Regions from separate parts of the Turicibacter sp. St.80E1 genome, predicted to be linked through region 3. Evidence: a T-box and tRNA genes for the amino acid it is inferred to sense, from the RefSeq annotation. Region 3 holds a T-box; the other regions hold tRNA genes.
The links. A T-box is a leader RNA that pairs with one kind of tRNA and senses whether it is charged. The one in region 3 lies ahead of pheS (phenylalanine--tRNA ligase subunit alpha), so its partner is inferred to be a tRNA-Phe.
Positions count from the first base shown of each region.

Region 1: it has a tRNA-Phe gene. The T-box ahead of pheS (phenylalanine--tRNA ligase subunit alpha) is inferred to sense a tRNA for this amino acid. The anticodon was not compared.
Region 2: it has a tRNA-Phe gene. The T-box ahead of pheS (phenylalanine--tRNA ligase subunit alpha) is inferred to sense a tRNA for this amino acid. The anticodon was not compared.
Region 4: it has a tRNA-Phe gene. The T-box ahead of pheS (phenylalanine--tRNA ligase subunit alpha) is inferred to sense a tRNA for this amino acid. The anticodon was not compared.

Region 1 covers NZ_AP039386.1:697,489-702,178, forward strand. Annotated here, with positions in the region: gene AC6I0I_RS03225 (cold-shock protein) at 43-243, shown strand; gene AC6I0I_RS03230 (rhodanese-like domain-containing protein) at 427-723, shown strand; gene AC6I0I_RS03235 (phosphatase PAP2 family protein) at 934-1,770, shown strand; tRNA gene AC6I0I_RS03240 (tRNA-Glu) at 1,937-2,013, shown strand; tRNA gene AC6I0I_RS03245 (tRNA-Pro) at 2,029-2,105, shown strand; tRNA gene AC6I0I_RS03250 (tRNA-Met) at 2,115-2,191, shown strand; tRNA gene AC6I0I_RS03255 (tRNA-Ser) at 2,210-2,302, shown strand; tRNA gene AC6I0I_RS03260 (tRNA-Met) at 2,322-2,397, shown strand; tRNA gene AC6I0I_RS03265 (tRNA-Asp) at 2,401-2,476, shown strand; tRNA gene AC6I0I_RS03270 (tRNA-Phe) at 2,488-2,563, shown strand; tRNA gene AC6I0I_RS03275 (tRNA-Asp) at 2,569-2,644, shown strand; tRNA gene AC6I0I_RS03280 (tRNA-Phe) at 2,656-2,731, shown strand; tRNA gene AC6I0I_RS03285 (tRNA-Asp) at 2,737-2,812, shown strand; tRNA gene AC6I0I_RS03290 (tRNA-Lys) at 2,831-2,906, shown strand; tRNA gene AC6I0I_RS03295 (tRNA-Leu) at 2,942-3,030, shown strand; tRNA gene AC6I0I_RS03300 (tRNA-Arg) at 3,039-3,115, shown strand; tRNA gene AC6I0I_RS03305 (tRNA-Glu) at 3,132-3,208, shown strand; tRNA gene AC6I0I_RS03310 (tRNA-Val) at 3,223-3,298, shown strand; tRNA gene AC6I0I_RS03315 (tRNA-Thr) at 3,305-3,380, shown strand; tRNA gene AC6I0I_RS03320 (tRNA-His) at 3,385-3,460, shown strand; tRNA gene AC6I0I_RS03325 (tRNA-Gly) at 3,465-3,538, shown strand; gene AC6I0I_RS03330 (DegT/DnrJ/EryC1/StrS aminotransferase family protein) at 3,672-4,690, shown strand, end outside.
Region 2 covers NZ_AP039386.1:310,857-315,546, forward strand. Annotated here, with positions in the region: tRNA gene AC6I0I_RS01445 (tRNA-Thr) at 1-31, shown strand, start outside; tRNA gene AC6I0I_RS01450 (tRNA-Tyr) at 48-132, shown strand; tRNA gene AC6I0I_RS01455 (tRNA-Gln) at 141-215, shown strand; tRNA gene AC6I0I_RS01460 (tRNA-Lys) at 221-296, shown strand; tRNA gene AC6I0I_RS01465 (tRNA-Leu) at 331-419, shown strand; tRNA gene AC6I0I_RS01470 (tRNA-Arg) at 428-504, shown strand; tRNA gene AC6I0I_RS01475 (tRNA-Pro) at 512-588, shown strand; tRNA gene AC6I0I_RS01480 (tRNA-Ala) at 609-684, shown strand; tRNA gene AC6I0I_RS01485 (tRNA-Met) at 712-788, shown strand; tRNA gene AC6I0I_RS01490 (tRNA-Ile) at 800-876, shown strand; tRNA gene AC6I0I_RS01495 (tRNA-Ser) at 894-986, shown strand; tRNA gene AC6I0I_RS01500 (tRNA-Met) at 1,006-1,081, shown strand; tRNA gene AC6I0I_RS01505 (tRNA-Asp) at 1,085-1,160, shown strand; tRNA gene AC6I0I_RS01510 (tRNA-Phe) at 1,179-1,254, shown strand; tRNA gene AC6I0I_RS01515 (tRNA-Val) at 1,259-1,334, shown strand; tRNA gene AC6I0I_RS01520 (tRNA-Lys) at 1,340-1,415, shown strand; tRNA gene AC6I0I_RS01525 (tRNA-Leu) at 1,424-1,507, shown strand; gene AC6I0I_RS01530 (ISL3 family transposase) at 1,680-2,972, opposite strand; gene ahpC (alkyl hydroperoxide reductase subunit C) at 3,572-4,135, shown strand; gene AC6I0I_RS01540 (NusG domain II-containing protein) at 4,375-4,690, shown strand, end outside.
Region 3 covers NZ_AP039386.1:1,636,503-1,641,192, forward strand. Annotated here, with positions in the region: gene pheT (phenylalanine--tRNA ligase subunit beta) at 1-1,826, opposite strand, end outside; gene pheS (phenylalanine--tRNA ligase subunit alpha) at 1,850-2,878, opposite strand; T-box leader at 2,923-3,130, opposite strand; gene AC6I0I_RS07955 (Nif3-like dinuclear metal center hexameric protein) at 3,204-4,310, opposite strand; gene AC6I0I_RS07960 (tRNA (adenine(22)-N(1))-methyltransferase) at 4,307-4,690, opposite strand, start outside.
Region 4 covers NZ_AP039386.1:703,407-708,096, reverse strand. Annotated here, with positions in the region: gene AC6I0I_RS03545 (CoA-disulfide reductase) at 1-672, opposite strand, end outside; tRNA gene AC6I0I_RS03540 (tRNA-Gly) at 765-838, opposite strand; tRNA gene AC6I0I_RS03535 (tRNA-His) at 843-918, opposite strand; tRNA gene AC6I0I_RS03530 (tRNA-Trp) at 921-994, opposite strand; tRNA gene AC6I0I_RS03525 (tRNA-Thr) at 1,007-1,082, opposite strand; tRNA gene AC6I0I_RS03520 (tRNA-Asn) at 1,089-1,165, opposite strand; rRNA gene rrf (5S ribosomal RNA) at 1,175-1,283, opposite strand; tRNA gene AC6I0I_RS03510 (tRNA-Leu) at 1,291-1,379, opposite strand; tRNA gene AC6I0I_RS03505 (tRNA-Lys) at 1,415-1,490, opposite strand; tRNA gene AC6I0I_RS03500 (tRNA-Gln) at 1,496-1,570, opposite strand; tRNA gene AC6I0I_RS03495 (tRNA-Phe) at 1,579-1,654, opposite strand; tRNA gene AC6I0I_RS03490 (tRNA-Asp) at 1,666-1,741, opposite strand; tRNA gene AC6I0I_RS03485 (tRNA-Met) at 1,745-1,820, opposite strand; tRNA gene AC6I0I_RS03480 (tRNA-Ser) at 1,840-1,932, opposite strand; tRNA gene AC6I0I_RS03475 (tRNA-Met) at 1,951-2,027, opposite strand; tRNA gene AC6I0I_RS03470 (tRNA-Asn) at 2,080-2,156, opposite strand; rRNA gene rrf (5S ribosomal RNA) at 2,167-2,275, opposite strand; tRNA gene AC6I0I_RS03460 (tRNA-Leu) at 2,282-2,370, opposite strand; tRNA gene AC6I0I_RS03455 (tRNA-Lys) at 2,406-2,481, opposite strand; tRNA gene AC6I0I_RS03450 (tRNA-Gln) at 2,487-2,561, opposite strand; tRNA gene AC6I0I_RS03445 (tRNA-Tyr) at 2,570-2,654, opposite strand; tRNA gene AC6I0I_RS03440 (tRNA-Thr) at 2,671-2,746, opposite strand; tRNA gene AC6I0I_RS03435 (tRNA-Val) at 2,753-2,828, opposite strand; tRNA gene AC6I0I_RS03430 (tRNA-Glu) at 2,843-2,919, opposite strand; tRNA gene AC6I0I_RS03425 (tRNA-Gly) at 3,816-3,889, opposite strand; tRNA gene AC6I0I_RS03420 (tRNA-His) at 3,894-3,969, opposite strand; tRNA gene AC6I0I_RS03415 (tRNA-Thr) at 3,974-4,049, opposite strand; tRNA gene AC6I0I_RS03410 (tRNA-Val) at 4,056-4,131, opposite strand; tRNA gene AC6I0I_RS03405 (tRNA-Glu) at 4,146-4,222, opposite strand; tRNA gene AC6I0I_RS03400 (tRNA-Arg) at 4,239-4,315, opposite strand; tRNA gene AC6I0I_RS03395 (tRNA-Leu) at 4,324-4,412, opposite strand; tRNA gene AC6I0I_RS03390 (tRNA-Lys) at 4,448-4,523, opposite strand; tRNA gene AC6I0I_RS03385 (tRNA-Gln) at 4,529-4,603, opposite strand; tRNA gene AC6I0I_RS03380 (tRNA-Val) at 4,612-4,687, opposite strand.

The DNA.
Region 1 (4,690 bases), 940 kb from region 3:
TAGTTAATATATTTTATACTTATATTTTGGAGGTTTTTCAAAATGGCAACAGGAACAGTAAAATGGTTTAACGCCGATAAAGGATATGGATTTATTACTGCAGATAGTGGTGACGAAGTGTTTGTTCACTTTTCTGAAATTCAAGGAGACGGATTCAGAACTCTAGAAGAGGGACAAAAAGTTGAATTCGAGGTTACACAAGGTGATCGTGGACCACAGGCTTCAGGCGTACAAAAATTATAAAAATTTAAATATAAAAGAGTCGATTTTATTCGACTCTTTTATATTTAAAATACTCGCCTATTATTTAAATAAGACTTATAATAAGGGAAGACCTTTTATTAAACATATGAACTTATTAGGATTCATTCATTTATATTTACTTAAAGGACGAAAAAATTATTTATAATCAAGGGGGAAGTAATAATGAAATCTGTGACTATTCAGTCTTTAAAGGAAAAGTTAGATTCAATTGATATCATTGATATTCGGGAGGTTGAGGAGTTTAATGCATTACCTAAACTTAAACAAGCCAAACATATTCCAATGAATCAGTTGATTCAAAAACCAGAGTCTTATTTAAATAAGCAGGAATGTTATTATTTAATTTGTCGGTCAGGAGCGAGAACTGCAAATGTTACTCAGTATTTAGATAGCCTTGGATATAACGTTATCAATGTAACCGGAGGAATGTTGGAATATTATAACGAGCGGAAAGCTTAATGAAGTAATCTTTTGTATTGAATTTTTAAAGGTAATGCCATTACTATCCTAGGCAGCAACGAGCAATCTAACAAAAAGAATGTTCGAACGAAAATGAAGCGATTAGCGTATCTTTTATTGATGAAAGAGGTAGTTCTAAAGGGCCGATTTTATAAATAAGATGATGGTAGGAATTTATAAATAGATGATGAATCGGTTAGGAGAGGAAATGTGGAGTTAGAAATTATTCGTTTTATACAAAGCTTTCATACCCCGCTTTTAGATCAATTATTTCAGTTTATTACCCAATTTGGAGAGGCGCCTTTTAAGATTATGTTTGTCTTAGGAATATACTGGTGCATTGATAAAAGGATGGGTGAATATTTAAGTTATTCGTTTTATACAAATTTAATGTTTAATCATACGGTAAAAAACATTGTTAATGCAAAAAGACCTATAGGAGAAGAAGGAGTTCGCTCGCTAAGGGTTTCAACTGCGACAGGTAGTTCTTTCCCAAGTGGACATTCACAGGGTGCTGCTTCTACCTATGGTGCCGCCTATTTGATTTTAAGAAGGTATAAATCAGCCATCATTTTATTGATACTGGTTTTACTTGTTGGGTTGTCACGGCTTTACCTAGGGGTTCATTACCCAAAAGATGTGGTGTGCGGAATTTTGTTTGGTTTAACGATTAGTTACTGTACATACAGGTTGTTTTTAAGGTCTGAGGATAAAAGTAAACTCTATTTAGCTACGCTTGTTTTATTCCTTCCCTTTCTTTTAGTATTACCACATCATCCTGCTCATATGGTAGGTGAATATTTAGGGTTTATAGTCGGTGTAGCCTTTGAAAAAAAATATGTAAATTTCAAAGTTAAGGGACGAATTGCGATGCGGTTATTTCGTTTTATGATAGGAATCGTATCTTTATTTATTTTAAAATGGTTCCTCATAACCTTGCCCTTTAAAGGCATGGTTTATCAATTTTTATACGGAGGATTGCTAGCTTTTTATAGCTTTGCAGGTTATCCCTATCTATTTAGATGGCTAAATAAAGGTAAGCATTGATGACTTACCTTTATTTTTTTGAAAAAAATGCGAAAATTGTTTTGACAAACCCGTTAAAGGATGATATTATTAAGAAGTTCCAAAAAGCGACAAAGAACGAGAAAATAAAAAAACTTTTGACATAAGTTGTTGAATGTGTTAAGATAAGAAAGTCGTCTTGAGAGAAGGCCCGTTGGTGAAGCGGTTTAACACACATGCCTTTCACGCATGCATACACGGGTTCGAATCCCGTACGGGTCACCATTAAAAATAATAGATCGGGAAGTGGCTCAGCTTGGTAGAGCACCTGGTTTGGGACCAGGGGGTCGCAGGTTCGAATCCTGTCTTCCCGACCATAATAAAAAGGCGGAGTAGCTCAACTGGCTAGAGCGTACGGTTCATACCCGTGAGGTTGGGGGTTCGAGTCCCTCCTCCGCTACCAAAATAAATATGGAAAAATGGAGGAATACCCAAGTCCGGCTGAAGGGATCGGTCTTGAAAACCGACAGGGCGTGAAAGCGTCGCGGGGGTTCGAATCCCTCTTCCTCCGCCATATTAAAATAAATAAACATCGCGGGGTGGAGCAGTTGGTAGCTCGTCGGGCTCATAACCCGAAGGTCGCAGGTTCAAGTCCTGTCCCCGCAACCAAAAGGTCCAGTGGTGTAGCGGTTAACATGCCTGCCTGTCACGCAGGAGATCGCGGGTTCGATTCCCGTCTGGACCGCCATTTAAATAAAAGGCTTGGTAGCTCAGTCGGTAGAGCAAAGGACTGAAAATCCTTGTGTCGGCGGTTCGATTCCGTCCCAAGCCACCATATAAGGTCCAGTGGTGTAGCGGTTAACATGCCTGCCTGTCACGCAGGAGATCGCGGGTTCGATTCCCGTCTGGACCGCCATTTAAATAAAAGGCTTGGTAGCTCAGTCGGTAGAGCAAAGGACTGAAAATCCTTGTGTCGGCGGTTCGATTCCGTCCCAAGCCACCATACAGGGTCCAGTGGTGTAGCGGTTAACATGCCTGCCTGTCACGCAGGAGATCGCGGGTTCGATTCCCGTCTGGACCGCCATTTAAATAATAAATAAAAGTCCTGCTAGCTCAGTTGGTAGAGCATCTGACTTTTAATCAGAGGGTCAGAGGTTCGAGTCCTCTGCAGGACACCATTTTAAAAAAAGGTGCGTGCCTGAAATAATGAAATGCCTGGGTGGCGGAACTGGTAGACGCACAGGACTTAAAATCCTGCGGGTGGTGACACCCGTGCCGGTTCGATTCCGGCCCTAGGCACCAACTTAAAAGCGCCTATAGCTCAATTGGATAGAGCGTTTGACTACGGATCAAAAGGTTAGGGGTTCGACTCCTCTTGGGCGCGCCATAAAAAGTGTTAAAAAGGCCCGTTGGTGAAGCGGTTTAACACACATGCCTTTCACGCATGCATACACGGGTTCGAATCCCGTACGGGTCACCATTAAAAATAAAAGTGGAGGATTAGCTCAGCTGGGAGAGCATCTGCCTTACAAGCAGAGGGTCGGCGGTTCGAGCCCGTCATCCTCCACCATAAAGAGCCGGAATAGCTCAATTGGTAGAGCAACTGACTTGTAATCAGTAGGTTGCGGGTTCAAGTCCTGCTTCCGGCACCATATGGCGATTGTGGCGAAGTGGTTAACGCATCGGATTGTGGCTCCGACATTCGTGGGTTCGATTCCCATCAGTCGCCCCAGTATGCGGGTGTAGTTTAATGGTAGAACTTCAGCCTTCCAAGCTGACTGTGAGAGTTCGATTCTCTTCACCCGCTCCAATATGAATTTTAACATCCTTCGGGATGTTTTTTTTATTTTCATGTACGGGGTGGAAATCGAGGATGGTATAATATTTTTAGAACGCTAAGCAATAGGCGTCGTAGAATTATGGATGAAAGAGGGGGTAACTAAGTGAAGAAAGTTTGTTTGGCAGCTCCGCATTTATATGAGGAGAGGAATGAAAAGATAACTCTTGATCGGTTTTTAAATGGTGAGCAAGCGGGTGACTTAGAGATTGTAAAGTTTGAAAAGGAACTTTCATCATACGTTGGTACTAGAAAAGCTTTGGTTCTTTCGAGTGGTACGGTGGCTATCCGTCTTGCCTTGAAGTCGCTTGGTGTGAAAAGTGGGGATGTCGTTTTCTGGTCATCAATTACGTATCCTCCATCTTGTCAAGCTATACTTTCTTTAGGAGCAACGCCAGTATTTATCGATATTGATCCTTTAACTTGGGGGATGTGCCCACAATCTTTAAGGCTAGCCTTTCAACAATTAAAAGAGAAAGGGCAACGACCACGTGCCGTTGTCGTTGTTAATTTGTATGGCCAAAGTGCGGATATGGATCCTATTTTAGAGATTTGTCATGAGTATGGAGTGCCTGTTTTAGAAGAGGCAGCTGAGTCATTAGGTGCGACTTATAAAGGACGTATGAGTGGTACCCTAGGCGCAGTAGGGATTTATTCCTTTAATAAAAATAAGATAATTACGACTTTATTTGGAGGGGGAGCATTAATATCAAATGACCCCTCATACGTTGATAAAGCTAGAGATTGTTTATCTGAGAATAGAAATGATTTAATGTCACCTATCGCGGCAAGTATAGGGCGTAGGCAACTTGAGGTGTTGGCTAAACGTCTTGAAAGAAAAAAAGAAATTTATGAAACGTATAGGCGCGCTTTTAAAGAGATAGGTGAAATAGAAATGATGAATATTTGCGATTATGGACATTCGAATTACTGGTTATCTGTTATGACGGTTAAGAGGGGTTCTGTAGTAACCAGTAAGGAAATTATGGAAAAATTGAAATCTCATCATATTGAATCACGACTTGTTTGGAAGCCAATGCATTTTCAACCGGATTTTTCCGACTTTCCTTTTTTTACAATACAGGAGGGGACTTCTATTGCAGAGGATTATGCAAATAGAGGGAT
Region 2 (4,690 bases), 1.0 Mb from region 3:
GTTGCGGGTTCAAGTCCTGCTTCCGGCACCATATAACAAAAGAATACGGTGGGGTAGCGAAGTGGCTAAACGCGGCGGACTGTAAATCCGCTCTCTGAGAGTTCGGCGGTTCGAATCCGTCCCCCACCACCACTTAAGAATGGGCTATAGCCAAGCGGTAAGGCAACGGACTTTGACTCCGTCATGCGCTGGTTCGAATCCAGCTAGCCCAGCCAATGATGTCCTGCTAGCTCAGTTGGTAGAGCATCTGACTTTTAATCAGAGGGTCAGAGGTTCGAGTCCTCTGCAGGACACCATTTTGAAAAAGGCGCGTGCCTGAAATAACGATATGCCTGGGTGGCGGAACTGGTAGACGCACAGGACTTAAAATCCTGCGGGTGGTGACACCCGTGCCGGTTCGATTCCGGCCCTAGGCACCAACTAAATAGCGCCCATAGCTCAATTGGATAGAGCGTTTGACTACGGATCAAAAGGTTAGGGGTTCGACTCCTCTTGGGCGCGCCATAAAAAACGGGAAGTGGCTCAGCTTGGTAGAGCACCTGGTTTGGGACCAGGGGGTCGCAGGTTCGAATCCTGTCTTCCCGACCATTAAAAAAGAAAAAGAGAATGGGGACTTAGCTCAGCTGGGAGAGCGCCTGCCTTGCACGCAGGAGGTCAGGGGTTCGATCCCCCTAGTCTCCACCAATTAAATAAGTATCATGTTAGTATCATGGCGGAGTAGCTCAACTGGCTAGAGCGTACGGTTCATACCCGTGAGGTTGGGGGTTCGAGTCCCTCCTCCGCTACCAAAAATAGGACCGGACCCTTAGCTCAGTTGGTTAGAGCTATCGGCTCATAACCGATCGGTCGTAGGTTCGAGTCCTACAGGGTCCACCACTTTTCATACATTATTCGGAGGAATACCCAAGTCCGGCTGAAGGGATCGGTCTTGAAAACCGACAGGGCGTGAAAGCGTCGCGGGGGTTCGAATCCCTCTTCCTCCGCCATATTAAAATAAATAAACATCGCGGGGTGGAGCAGTTGGTAGCTCGTCGGGCTCATAACCCGAAGGTCGCAGGTTCAAGTCCTGTCCCCGCAACCAAAAGGTCCAGTGGTGTAGCGGTTAACATGCCTGCCTGTCACGCAGGAGATCGCGGGTTCGATTCCCGTCTGGACCGCCATTTAAATAATAAATAAAAGGCTTGGTAGCTCAGTCGGTAGAGCAAAGGACTGAAAATCCTTGTGTCGGCGGTTCGATTCCGTCCCAAGCCACCATGATGGAGGATTAGCTCAGCTGGGAGAGCATCTGCCTTACAAGCAGAGGGTCGGCGGTTCGAGCCCGTCATCCTCCACCATAAAAGTCCTGCTAGCTCAGTTGGTAGAGCATCTGACTTTTAATCAGAGGGTCAGAGGTTCGAGTCCTCTGCAGGACACCATTCATAATGCGGGTGTGGCGGAATTGGCAGACGCGCTAGATTTAGGCTCTAGTACCTTTGGTGTGCAGGTTCAACTCCTGTCACCCGCACCATTATAGTAAAATAAGGTAATCTTTATTATAGTATTATCTTTTTTTATTTTAGAGAATAAATACCATTGCATATAAAAGAAACTGGTTATAAACCAGTTTTTTTTAGGCTCTTTGTCAAATCGTGTGGGTGAATAAAATCTATACATGTAATCAAGAGGAATTAGGCCATTCTTTAGACGGCTTGGTTCCTCTTCTTTTTTTGTTCAAAAGTGTATTTATGAATAATCAAAATTCTTGCTTTGAAATGGTAGAAACTACGGTATCCGAAGGCAATACGTTTAATGACTTTAATGTTATTGTTAATTCCTTCGAGTACTCCATTGGTATAAGGAGTTTCGATAGTATTTTTGACATAATCTTGATAATGAGTGAGTGTTTTTAAAGCTGTTTTCATTTCGTGTGAAAGCAGGTCAGAGGGGTGTTGAATGGCATGATGAAATATTTCAAGGTTACGAAGTTTAATAGCCTGTTGGACAGTTTGGTAGAAATCATAAGTCTCCTTTAGTTCAGGGTCTAGGGCTAATAAAAAGTCAATAATTTCTTGTTGAGAGATCATCTTTTTGAAGCAGTTGGAATAGAAGTAATGAGTGGCATTAAGATCTTCTTGGGCTTTTAAGAGAAGTCGCCAATAATGTTTGAATTTATTATAAAACTCTTTATTTTGATTCATGAAACGAATGCGTGTTTTATTAAGAGCACGAGAGACTAGTTGAACGATATGAAATTTATCTAAAACAATCTTAGCCTTAGGGAATACCTCTTTAATGAGTGTCATATAAGGGGCGTACATGTCAATGACGACGTGGGTTACACCTTCACGAGCTGCTTTAGAAAATCGCATAAAATAAGTCCTTAGTGTACTTAAGCGACGGTCTTCAACGATATCAATTAGCTTTCCATTGGACGCATCACAAAAAATGAAGGACATTGCTCCCTCGGCCGATTTAACCGACTTAAACTCGTCAAAACAAAGAACTTTTGGGAGAGAATTAAAGGGAAGCGGCTGTTCTTCATAGGAAGAATGAATGACGCGGTTAACGGTTGAATGAGAAACGTTAAGCTCACGTGCAATATCTGTTTCGGATTTCTTATGACTAGCTTCTAAAAAGATGGCTTGTTTTACGGGAGTGGAAATAAAACAATTAGGGTTAACAAGAGATGTTTCTAGGGTAAATGTTCGGTCACAATGACGGCATTTATAACGTTGTTTTTTTAAGTCTAGATAAGCATCAAATCCGGAAATTTTGACTAGCTTAATACGTGAAGTTTTGAAGCCGTGTTTAATGATATTTGAGTCAAAAGAATGACCACAGTGGTAGCAATGAGTCGGTTGAAAAGAAAGAGTCCCTAAAATAAGTTTAGAACGAACATTCTTAATCTGAGTTTCCTGGATACAATTTTCTGAAAAAGTAATATTTTTATCTTTTAAATCAAGTAAAGTTGAGATACAATTAGTATGAGACATAAAACCAATCCTTTCGTGTTGTTTTAGCCGATTACATTGTATAGGATTTTGGGGACTATGTCTCTTTTTTTTGTCTCAATATTTATGGCAATCAAAAAGGTGTGAGTAATCCCACCCACACCAAAAATTATAGAACCTAAAAAAGATAAGTTTTTAAAACACTCAATAAAAGTTAGATTATTGTAAAAGTCTTTTCTAATCCTATACCAGTGTATAACCCAAAAGATCAGAATTGATTTATATCGTCTAGGGGGTCAGGATTATATGAAGATACAGTTCTGTTTCGGAATAATGTCTTTGATTAAATCACGCGTATTAGAATGCAAAGCTTTTTTCTTCTTGTAAGTCCTCTCAAAAATAAGGGTTAATTTTTATTTAATTAATTGAGGCGAGTATGATGCTAGTCATGAAAAGTAGTATATAATATATACATTTAAGTAATAATATGTAGGATTTCTTTTTTCATCACATTGTTATGATAAAATTTATTATATTACTTTGATTAACTTAAAATTTAATATTATTTGTATTGACTTTCTTTTATTTTAACTATATAATGATATTAGTAATTATTACTGATAATAAAGGAGGAAATAAGAATGTCTTTAATCAATACTCAAGTTAAAGAATTTGCAGTACAAGCATATCATAATGGGGAATTCAAAGAGGTAACTTCTGAATCAATTAAAGGAAAATGGTCAGTATTTTTCTTCTATCCAGCAGACTTTACATTTGTATGTCCAACTGAATTAGGAGATTTAGCAGATAGCTATGCTAAATTCCAAGAAATCGGATGTGAAATTTATTCAGTATCAACAGATACTCATTTCGTACATAAAGCATGGGCAGATGCTACAGAAACAATCGGTAAAATTAAATACCCTATGTTAGCTGACCCAACAGGAACTTTAACTCGTAACTTTGAAGTTATGATCGAAGAAGAAGGATTAGCATTACGTGGAAGCTTTGTAGTAAATCCAGAAGGTGTAATCAAAGCGTATGAAATCCATGACAATGGAATTGGACGTAACGCGGAAGAGTTATTACGTAAAGTTCAAGCTGCTCAATTCGTTGCTGAACATGGTGATCAAGTATGTCCTGCAAAATGGCAACCAGGTGCAGAAACATTAACTCCAAGCTTAGACTTAGTAGGTAAATTATAAGATATAATTTCAAAATAAAAAGAGAGCATTATGCTCTCTTTTTATTTTGAAAATTAATATATAATGAATAAGATGACTAAATTTTCTTGTTATACGTTAGTGTGTTTAAGTTTAGAGTTGATAAAGAGAATCGTAACATAATATATAATTACGATAATTTAATTTTTATTTTTATAACAATTGATACTTAATCTTGTTATAATGTTAGGTGTAATTATTTTATTTCGGAGGATGAATTTGTGAAACGTTTGGATATATATTTAATTATTGCAGTTGTTGCAATTACCAGTTTTTTGTTTATACAATTTACATTACAATCAGAGGATAATCAGGAAGTGATCATTTCCGTAAAGGGAGAAGAATATGGTCGTTTTAAGCTAGATGGCAAACACACTGTTTTAGATATTGAAACAGAATTGGGATATAATAAGGTCATTCTAGATGATAATGGAGTTCGTATTGAAGAGGCTGACTGTCCTGATCATGATTGTGTAGAAATTGGTTTTATTCATCGTTCGGGTCAAAGTATTATCTGTGCACCGCATCAATTAGTAA
Region 3 (4,690 bases):
GTTTCTAAATGACCCGTCATTGCTCCCGAAATCTTTGTTTCCTCTAAATAGCGATCATTTTCTTTAGCATAGACCTTCCCAATTTCATAAATTGCAACGTTCTCAATCGTACGTGCATTATTATAGGCAACAACTTCTAACAATTGAGGAATTGTCGATTGACGTAAATAAGCGCGTTCTTCGCTCATTGGCATCGCCAATTTCACAAGCTCCTTCTTAGTTTTTGGCAATGATAAACATTGTTCCGCCTTCTTAGCTCCTGTTAAAGAGTAAGTAATCACTTGAGTAAGACCACATGCCATTAACGTTTGATGCGCTTGATGACGAAGTAATTGAAGTGGACTATATCCGCCCTTCATATCCGTCGCCGGAAGCGTCATTGGAATATTATCATATCCGTAAATACGTCCTGCCTCCTCAATTAAATCCTCAACAATAGTAATATCTAATCGACGAGAAGGAACATTAACTTTAAACACCTCTTGATCTACCGTATAAGCAAAACCTAATCTTTCCCAAATAGTGGCCACTTCATCTGTTGTCATCGTTGTTCCTAAAACAGAGTTAATTTTATCAGCTGTAATTTCAATGACAACTGGCGTCATTACCCACTCATCACATGCTACAATTCCTTGACAAACTTCCCCGTTCGCCAATTGTGCCAACAATTCAGCAGCACGATTAAGCGCTAATTCTGTACGATTTGGATCAATTCCTTTTTCAAAGCGTGCTGATGATTCTGAACGTAATCCTAGGCGTGTTGATGTTTGGCGAACAGATAAACGATCAAATAAAGCAGACTCTAATAAGACATTAGTTGTCTGATCCGTTACTTCTGTCTCAAGTCCTCCCATCACTCCTGCAATCGCAATCGGTTTAACTCCATCCGTAATCACGAGGTCGCCCGCAACTAACTCACGATCTGTCCCATCTAAAGTAGTCATTGTTTCCCCTGATACGGCCTCTCTTACCACAATCTCTTTTGAAGAAATTGTATCATAGTCAAAAGCGTGTAAAGGCTGCCCCATCTCTAACATCACATAGTTTGTGACATCGACAACATTATTTTTAGGACGCATTCCTGCTGCAATTAAGCGGGCCTGTAACCATTGTGGAGATTCCTTGATCTCAACATTTTTTACGACGCGAGCTAGATAGCGAGGCGCTTTGTTTGTCATCGAGCTCACTTTAATTAATTCAGCTGCCGATTCTTTTACCTCCTGCACATTCACCGCATCAAAATGAACGTCACGTGATAAGATAGCTGCAACTTCGTAAGCCACCCCATACATCGATAAGCAATCCATACGGTTAGGTGTTAGTCCTAGTTCAATAATCGTATCATGGAATTTTAAGTACTCTAAGGCGTCCATTCCGATTGGAGCATCATCTGCGCAAACGAAAATTCCATCCGCATAAGCATGTGGAACTAACTTTTGTTCAATTCCTAACTCCTTTAATGAACAACACATTCCGTTTGAAGCCTCACCGCGTAATTTTGATTTTTTAATTTTGAAATTTCCAGGTAAAACTGCACCCGGTTTAGCGACAATAATTTTTTGTCCAGCTGCGATATTTTTCGCACCACACACGATTTGTACAACTCCGTCTTCTCCACCAACATTGACTTGACAAACCGATAATTTATCCGCATTTGGATGTTGCACACGTTCCTCCACATAACCAATCACCACATTTGTAGCGGTTGATAGAACGTTCACCGATTCAACCTCTATTCCTGTACGCGTAATCTTCTCTGCTAACTCTTTTGGATTTATATCGCTTAAATCAACGTACTGGCTTAACCAATTCACTGAAACTAACATGTAAATAGCCTCCCACTTTTATCTTATTTAAATTGATTGATAAATCTTAAATCATTAATATAGAAATTTCGAATATCTTCAATGCCATACTTTAACATCGCAATACGTTCTGCCCCAATTCCGAAGGCAAATCCTTGATATTTCTTAGAATCAAATCCTGACATTTCTAACACATTTGGATGCACCATTCCAGCACCTAAGATTTCAATCCATCCTGTTCCCTTACAAATATTACATCCATGACCCGAACACTTAGAACATGTAACATCCACCTCAACCGATGGTTCCGTGAATGGGAAGAATGATGGGCGTAAACGAATTTCGCGATCCTCACCAAACATCTTGCGCGCTAATTCTAATAAAGTCCCCTTTAAGTCCGCCATTGTAATATCTGTATCAATCACTAATCCCTCGATTTGTGTAAATTGGTGTGAATGCGTCGCATCATCATCATCACGTCGATAGACTTTCCCAGGACAGATAATTTTAACAGGTCCTTTTCCTTTTGCCGCTTCTAATACACGTGCTTGAACAGGAGAAGTATGCGTACGTAATAACGACTCCTCTGTAATATAAAATGAATCTTGCATGTCACGTGCTGGATGCCCTTTAGGTAAGTTAAGTAATTCAAAGTTGTAATGATCCCACTCAACTTCTGGACCTTCTTCAACAGTATACCCCATTGAAATAAATAAAGATTCAACCTCATTTGTCACAGCTTGTAATGGATGAACAACTCCGATACGTGTTCGACGACCTGGAAGTGTCACATCAATTGTTTCACTCGCCAATTGCATCGCAATTGCTACCTCTTCAAGTTCTACTTTTTTACTTTCAATCGCTTGCGAAATAGCCGTTTTAACTTCATTTGAAACCTGACCAGCACTTTTGCGCTCTTCTGGGGCCATGTCTTTCATATTTTTCATGACTTCTTGAATGGGTCCCTTTTTCCCTAAATACTTGACGCGAAGATTATTTAATTCTTTTAAATCAGTTGTTTGTCCAACTTCCGCTAAAGCTTGAACTTGCAATTCTTTTAATCGATCTAGCATTTTTATTCCTCCATCTATATTCTTTTCAAATAAAAAAACGTCCTAAAAAGGACGTTTCACACGCGGTACCACCTTTATTGCTAAGATCAAAATCCTTAGCCACTTCAGTAACAATAACGGTTTAAACCGGATGGGATTAGCATCACTCCAAAGGTGAATTCAAGAGTTTACCTATAAAAGTGTTTGCAGTCTAGGACACTTTCTCCCTCAATAGTCAATTCCTCTTTACTATGCCTTTTTCAACGTTTTTTTATTTTTCTTAATCTCTATTATATCTTTTTCATCAAAAATGTACAAGAACTTATATCAATTAGGCCCTATTTCATTAGACAAACTGAAAGGGCTCCGTACTAATTTTTGAATCGATCGCTATCCCTGCTACCCATTCATTTAACAGATTGGCTACATGTTGCTTCATCATACATTCCGCATGGTGTCCGACGTCTAAGACATTTAACCCCATATCTTGTGCATCCTGAGCATCATGAAACCCAACATCTCCTGTAATAAATAAATCCACCTTACGTGCCTTAACAGGACCAAAATAGCTACTTCCGCTCCCACCGATGACAGCTACCGTTTTAATTTTTTTATTTAAATTTCCAACAAATCGAGCATTCGAAATATTTAATGCTTGTTTAACCTGTTTGATGTACGCTGCTGCTTCAAGTGGTTCTGAAATATTTCCAACACGTCCGAGTCCATATTGAGCTCCTGGCATCGTCACTTGCAGTGGGTAAACGTCGTATGCCATTTCCTCATAAGGATGGACCTCTTTTATTTTACTAATCACAGACTGAACTTCACTAGCTTGAACAACGCCTTCAATCTTAGACTCGTTCACATGCTCTAGTTGATTCACCTCACCTATAAAAGGATTGCTATTTGTTAATGGTTTAAAAGAACCTATTCCCTCAGAAACAAATGTACAATGTGAGTAGTTTCCAATTTGCCCGACTCCTAGGTCCCCCATCGCCTGACGGACCTTCTCTACATGAGTCTGAGGCACATAAACGATAAGTTTTACATACTCCTCACGTTTCGTTGGAATAAGGGGTTTAATATTTTTTAAACCTAAAGCATGAGCTAAACAATCATTCATTCCATTAGTAGCAATATCAAAATTTGTATGCATACAATAAACACAAATATCATGTTTAATACAAAGTTCAACAATTTTTCCTTTTGGCGTATTCGTGTTAACGGTTGCTAAAGGACGATAAATGAATGGGTGATGGGCAATGATTAAATTAGAACCCTTTTCAATTGCCTCTTCAACAACCGCCAATGTCACATCAAGTGTGACTAAGGCCGTTGTCAGTGGGCGATTAACATTTCCAATATGAAGTCCGATTGGATCTTTATCATAAGCTAATTTTTTTGGAAACCATTCTTCAAGTTTTTTTATAACCGCACTAATAGTCAAACTCATTTTTTTAATACCTCTTTTAAAAGCGATTGACGATGATTTAAAGCATCGATTCTTGGATGATGAGCCGGTAATTGATTAATAATTTGATTGTTTTTATCATATTCCTTTTGCCATCTTTCTTCGAAGACCTTACAAGATGACTGACGTCTTAAAACAGGACCAAATTCGAGATCTAATTCGTTATACACCACCGGAGTTTGACTCGGTTGCACAACAATAATCTCATAAATTTTTTTTTCATCAAGAACAATTTTCTCATCTACAATCTCAAATTGATTTTTCATTAAAAAGGTGCGTAATACATTAGCATCCAAATTAGGTTGTAGAATGAGTCGATTAAAAGATTTAGCCAGCGGGATATCCGCCTCTAAAATCGATGT
Region 4 (4,690 bases), 930 kb from region 3:
TTGCACCTGAGTGTCGCCGATTAACTCAGTAACCGTATTATTCAAGTGTAAGTGAACGCCTTGCTGTCTTAATTCTTCTTCTAAAATATCTGTAACTTCCTTATCAAATGTATCAACAAGTACGCGGTCATTTAATTGAAATACGTGTATCTCTTTCCCGTATTGCTTAGCTGCCTCAACAACCTCTAAACCAATAAATCCTGCTCCAACAATCGCAATACGTTTTAAAGCCTCATTAGTCATCATATTTTTTAAAGCTAGACCATCTTCCATACTTTTTAAGGTGAAAACATTCCCTACATGAACATTTTTTATCGGAGGAATAATAGCGCTCGCACCTGTTGCAATCATCAATTGATCATAATGATCTGTAAAGATCTCTTCAGTTAATAAATTTTTAACCGATACCGTTTGATTCATCGTATTAATAGACAAAACCTCATGTTCTGTATTAACCGAAATACCTGAAGCATTAAACTGTTCTGCTGTTCGAGCAATCATCTTATTTGAATCCTCAAAAAAGTTTCCAACAAAATAAGGTAATCCGCAAGCCCCAAACGAAACATGCTTAGATTTTTCATACACAACAACGTCGGCTTCCTTATTCGCACGTTTTAACTTTGCAGCCGCGCTCATCCCAGCAGCAACACCACCGATTATAATCACTTTCATAATAAACCTCCCTGAATCAATATCACTGGCAGTTCAACTATTATATATGATTTTTAATAAAAAAAACACCCCGAAGGATGTTAAAATCATATTGGAGCGGGTGAAGAGAATCGAACTCTCACAGTCAGCTTGGAAGGCTGAAGTTCTACCATTAAACTACACCCGCATACTGGGGCGACTGATGGGAATCGAACCCACGAATGTCGGAGCCACAATCCGATGCGTTAACCACTTCGCCACAATCGCCATGGCAGGGGTGACAGGAATCGAACCCACACTAACGGTTTTGGAGACCGCTGTTCTACCGTTAAACTACACCCCTATTATTTAAATATGGTGCCGGAAGCAGGACTTGAACCCGCAACCTACTGATTACAAGTCAGTTGCTCTACCAATTGAGCTATTCCGGCTTTTTATGGCGCCCCAACTAGGACTCGAACCTAGGACCCCTTGATTAACAGTCAAGTGCTCTAACCAACTGAGCTATTGAGGCTTTTTTGTTGCCCAGCAACGTCCTACTCTCGCACTTTCGTACTACCATCGGCGCTAAGAAGCTTAACTTCTGTGTTCGGTATGGGAACAGGTGTGACCTTCTTGCTATCATTACTGGACCTTTTTTGGTGCCTAGGGCCGGAATCGAACCGGCACGGGTGTCACCACCCGCAGGATTTTAAGTCCTGTGCGTCTACCAGTTCCGCCACCCAGGCATTTCATTATTTCAGGCACGCGCCTTTTTTCAAAATGGTGTCCTGCAGAGGACTCGAACCTCTGACCCTCTGATTAAAAGTCAGATGCTCTACCAACTGAGCTAGCAGGACATCATTGGCTGGGCTAGCTGGATTCGAACCAGCGCATGACGGAGTCAAAGTCCGTTGCCTTACCGCTTGGCTATAGCCCATTCTTAAATGGTGGCTTGGGACGGAATCGAACCGCCGACACAAGGATTTTCAGTCCTTTGCTCTACCGACTGAGCTACCAAGCCTTTTATTTAAATGGCGGTCCAGACGGGAATCGAACCCGCGATCTCCTGCGTGACAGGCAGGCATGTTAACCGCTACACCACTGGACCTTTTGGTTGCGGGGACAGGACTTGAACCTGCGACCTTCGGGTTATGAGCCCGACGAGCTACCAACTGCTCCACCCCGCGATGTTTATTTATTTTAATATGGCGGAGGAAGAGGGATTCGAACCCCCGCGACGCTTTCACGCCCTGTCGGTTTTCAAGACCGATCCCTTCAGCCGGACTTGGGTATTCCTCCATTTTTCCATATTTATTTTGGTAGCGGAGGAGGGACTCGAACCCACAACCTCACGGGTATGAACCGTACGCTCTAGCCAGTTGAGCTACTCCGCCTTCATTTTATATTAATTTTTCAAATATAATCTTTCTAAAAGATAATATTTTATGGCGCCCCAACTAGGACTCGAACCTAGGACCCCTTGATTAACAGTCAAGTGCTCTAACCAACTGAGCTATTGAGGCTTTTTTTATTGCCCAGCAACGTCCTACTCTCGCACTTTCGTACTACAATCGGCGCTAAGAAGCTTAACTTCTGTGTTCGGTATGGGAACAGGTGTGACCTTCTTGCTATCATTACTGGACCTTTTTGGTGCCTAGGGCCGGAATCGAACCGGCACGGGTGTCACCACCCGCAGGATTTTAAGTCCTGTGCGTCTACCAGTTCCGCCACCCAGGCATTTCATTATTTCAGGCACGCGCCTTTTTTTAAAATGGTGTCCTGCAGAGGACTCGAACCTCTGACCCTCTGATTAAAAGTCAGATGCTCTACCAACTGAGCTAGCAGGACATCATTGGCTGGGCTAGCTGGATTTGAACCAGCGCATGACGGAGTCAAAGTCCGTTGCCTTACCGCTTGGCTATAGCCCATTCTTAAGTGGTGGTGGGGGACGGATTCGAACCGCCGAACTCTCAGAGAGCGGATTTACAGTCCGCCGCGTTTAGCCACTTCGCTACCCCACCGTATTCTTTTGTTATATGGTGCCGGAAGCAGGACTTGAACCCGCAACCTACTGATTACAAGTCAGTTGCTCTACCAATTGAGCTATTCCGGCTCTTTATGGTGGAGGATGACGGGCTCGAACCGCCGACCCTCTGCTTGTAAGGCAGATGCTCTCCCAGCTGAGCTAATCCTCCACTTTTATTTTTAATGGTGACCCGTACGGGATTCGAACCCGTGTATGCATGCGTGAAAGGCATGTGTGTTAAACCGCTTCACCAACGGGCCTTTTCGACTTTTTTATTTTATCACGATTCAAACCCTATGTCAAAAAGTTTTTTTGTTTTTTTTATTTTTTCAGTCTCTTTTACTCTATCCAACCTTCCTTTCCTATTAAAGCCTCAATGGAATGTTTCACGTGATAAATAGGTTGAGCATAAAAAGTCTATAATCTGATTTCACAAGATCCCTGAGTTTTATTTAAATGGGATTCATTAAGCGTAAATATCGTATCCATGCTATTGAACAAGTATCCTTAACAGATAATCAATCATTAATAGTCTTCTCACGTTATCCTCGATTGGAAAACCTTATAACCGTTCACTTCAATAATATAACGTCTTCTCCCCTTCTAAATAATAAGTACCACGTATAAAAAAAATCTATAACCATCCTAAAACGAAAATTTCTAATATCCTTCATCTATTCTACTCTCCTTAAGTGAAATATGACCTATCCATTTCAGAAACCTAAAGTTAATAGCGCATCATTTGAAGTAATGATAACCGCTTAATAAGTCTATTCTTGTCTATTAAACCAACCTATCCCCCACTTCTCTTTAATAAATGTGCCTCTTTCCGTCATCCGCTTTTACATGTGGGTACCAAAACATATGACACACATTTAATAAAAAACATGGACCTTTTTTAAAAGTTCAAAAATTACTTTTCGCACCAAGCTTATTTAATCTAGATATATCTACTAAACCTATTACTTTCTTTTTATTACGATTTACACTCAAATTGGCGTATTTAATTTTAAACTAGTCTTCAATAAGCATTCAGAAAGTTTTTTTACCCTCATTGACTATATTTAAATAGAAACCTTAATTTAATGATACATATAGGGCGAAAGAATAAGATAGATGCAAAAAAAAACACCCCGAAGGATGTTAAAATTCATATTGGAGCGGGTGAAGAGAATCGAACTCTCACAGTCAGCTTGGAAGGCTGAAGTTCTACCATTAAACTACACCCGCATACTGGGGCGACTGATGGGAATCGAACCCACGAATGTCGGAGCCACAATCCGATGCGTTAACCACTTCGCCACAATCGCCATATGGTGCCGGAAGCAGGACTTGAACCCGCAACCTACTGATTACAAGTCAGTTGCTCTACCAATTGAGCTATTCCGGCTCTTTATGGTGGAGGATGACGGGCTCGAACCGCCGACCCTCTGCTTGTAAGGCAGATGCTCTCCCAGCTGAGCTAATCCTCCACTTTTATTTTTAATGGTGACCCGTACGGGATTCGAACCCGTGTATGCATGCGTGAAAGGCATGTGTGTTAAACCGCTTCACCAACGGGCCTTTTTAACGCTTTTTATGGCGCGCCCAAGAGGAGTCGAACCCCTAACCTTTTGATCCGTAGTCAAACGCTCTATCCAATTGAGCTATGGGCGCTTTTAAGTTGGTGCCTAGGGCCGGAATCGAACCGGCACGGGTGTCACCACCCGCAGGATTTTAAGTCCTGTGCGTCTACCAGTTCCGCCACCCAGGCATTTCATTATTTCAGGCACGCGCCTTTTTTCAAAATGGTGTCCTGCAGAGGACTCGAACCTCTGACCCTCTGATTAAAAGTCAGATGCTCTACCAACTGAGCTAGCAGGACATCATTGGCTGGGCTAGCTGGATTCGAACCAGCGCATGACGGAGTCAAAGTCCGTTGCCTTACCGCTTGGCTATAGCCCATTCTTATATGGTGGAGGATGACGGGCTCGAACCGCCGACCCTCTGCTTGTAAGGCAGATGCTCTCCCAGCTGAGCTAATCCTCCACT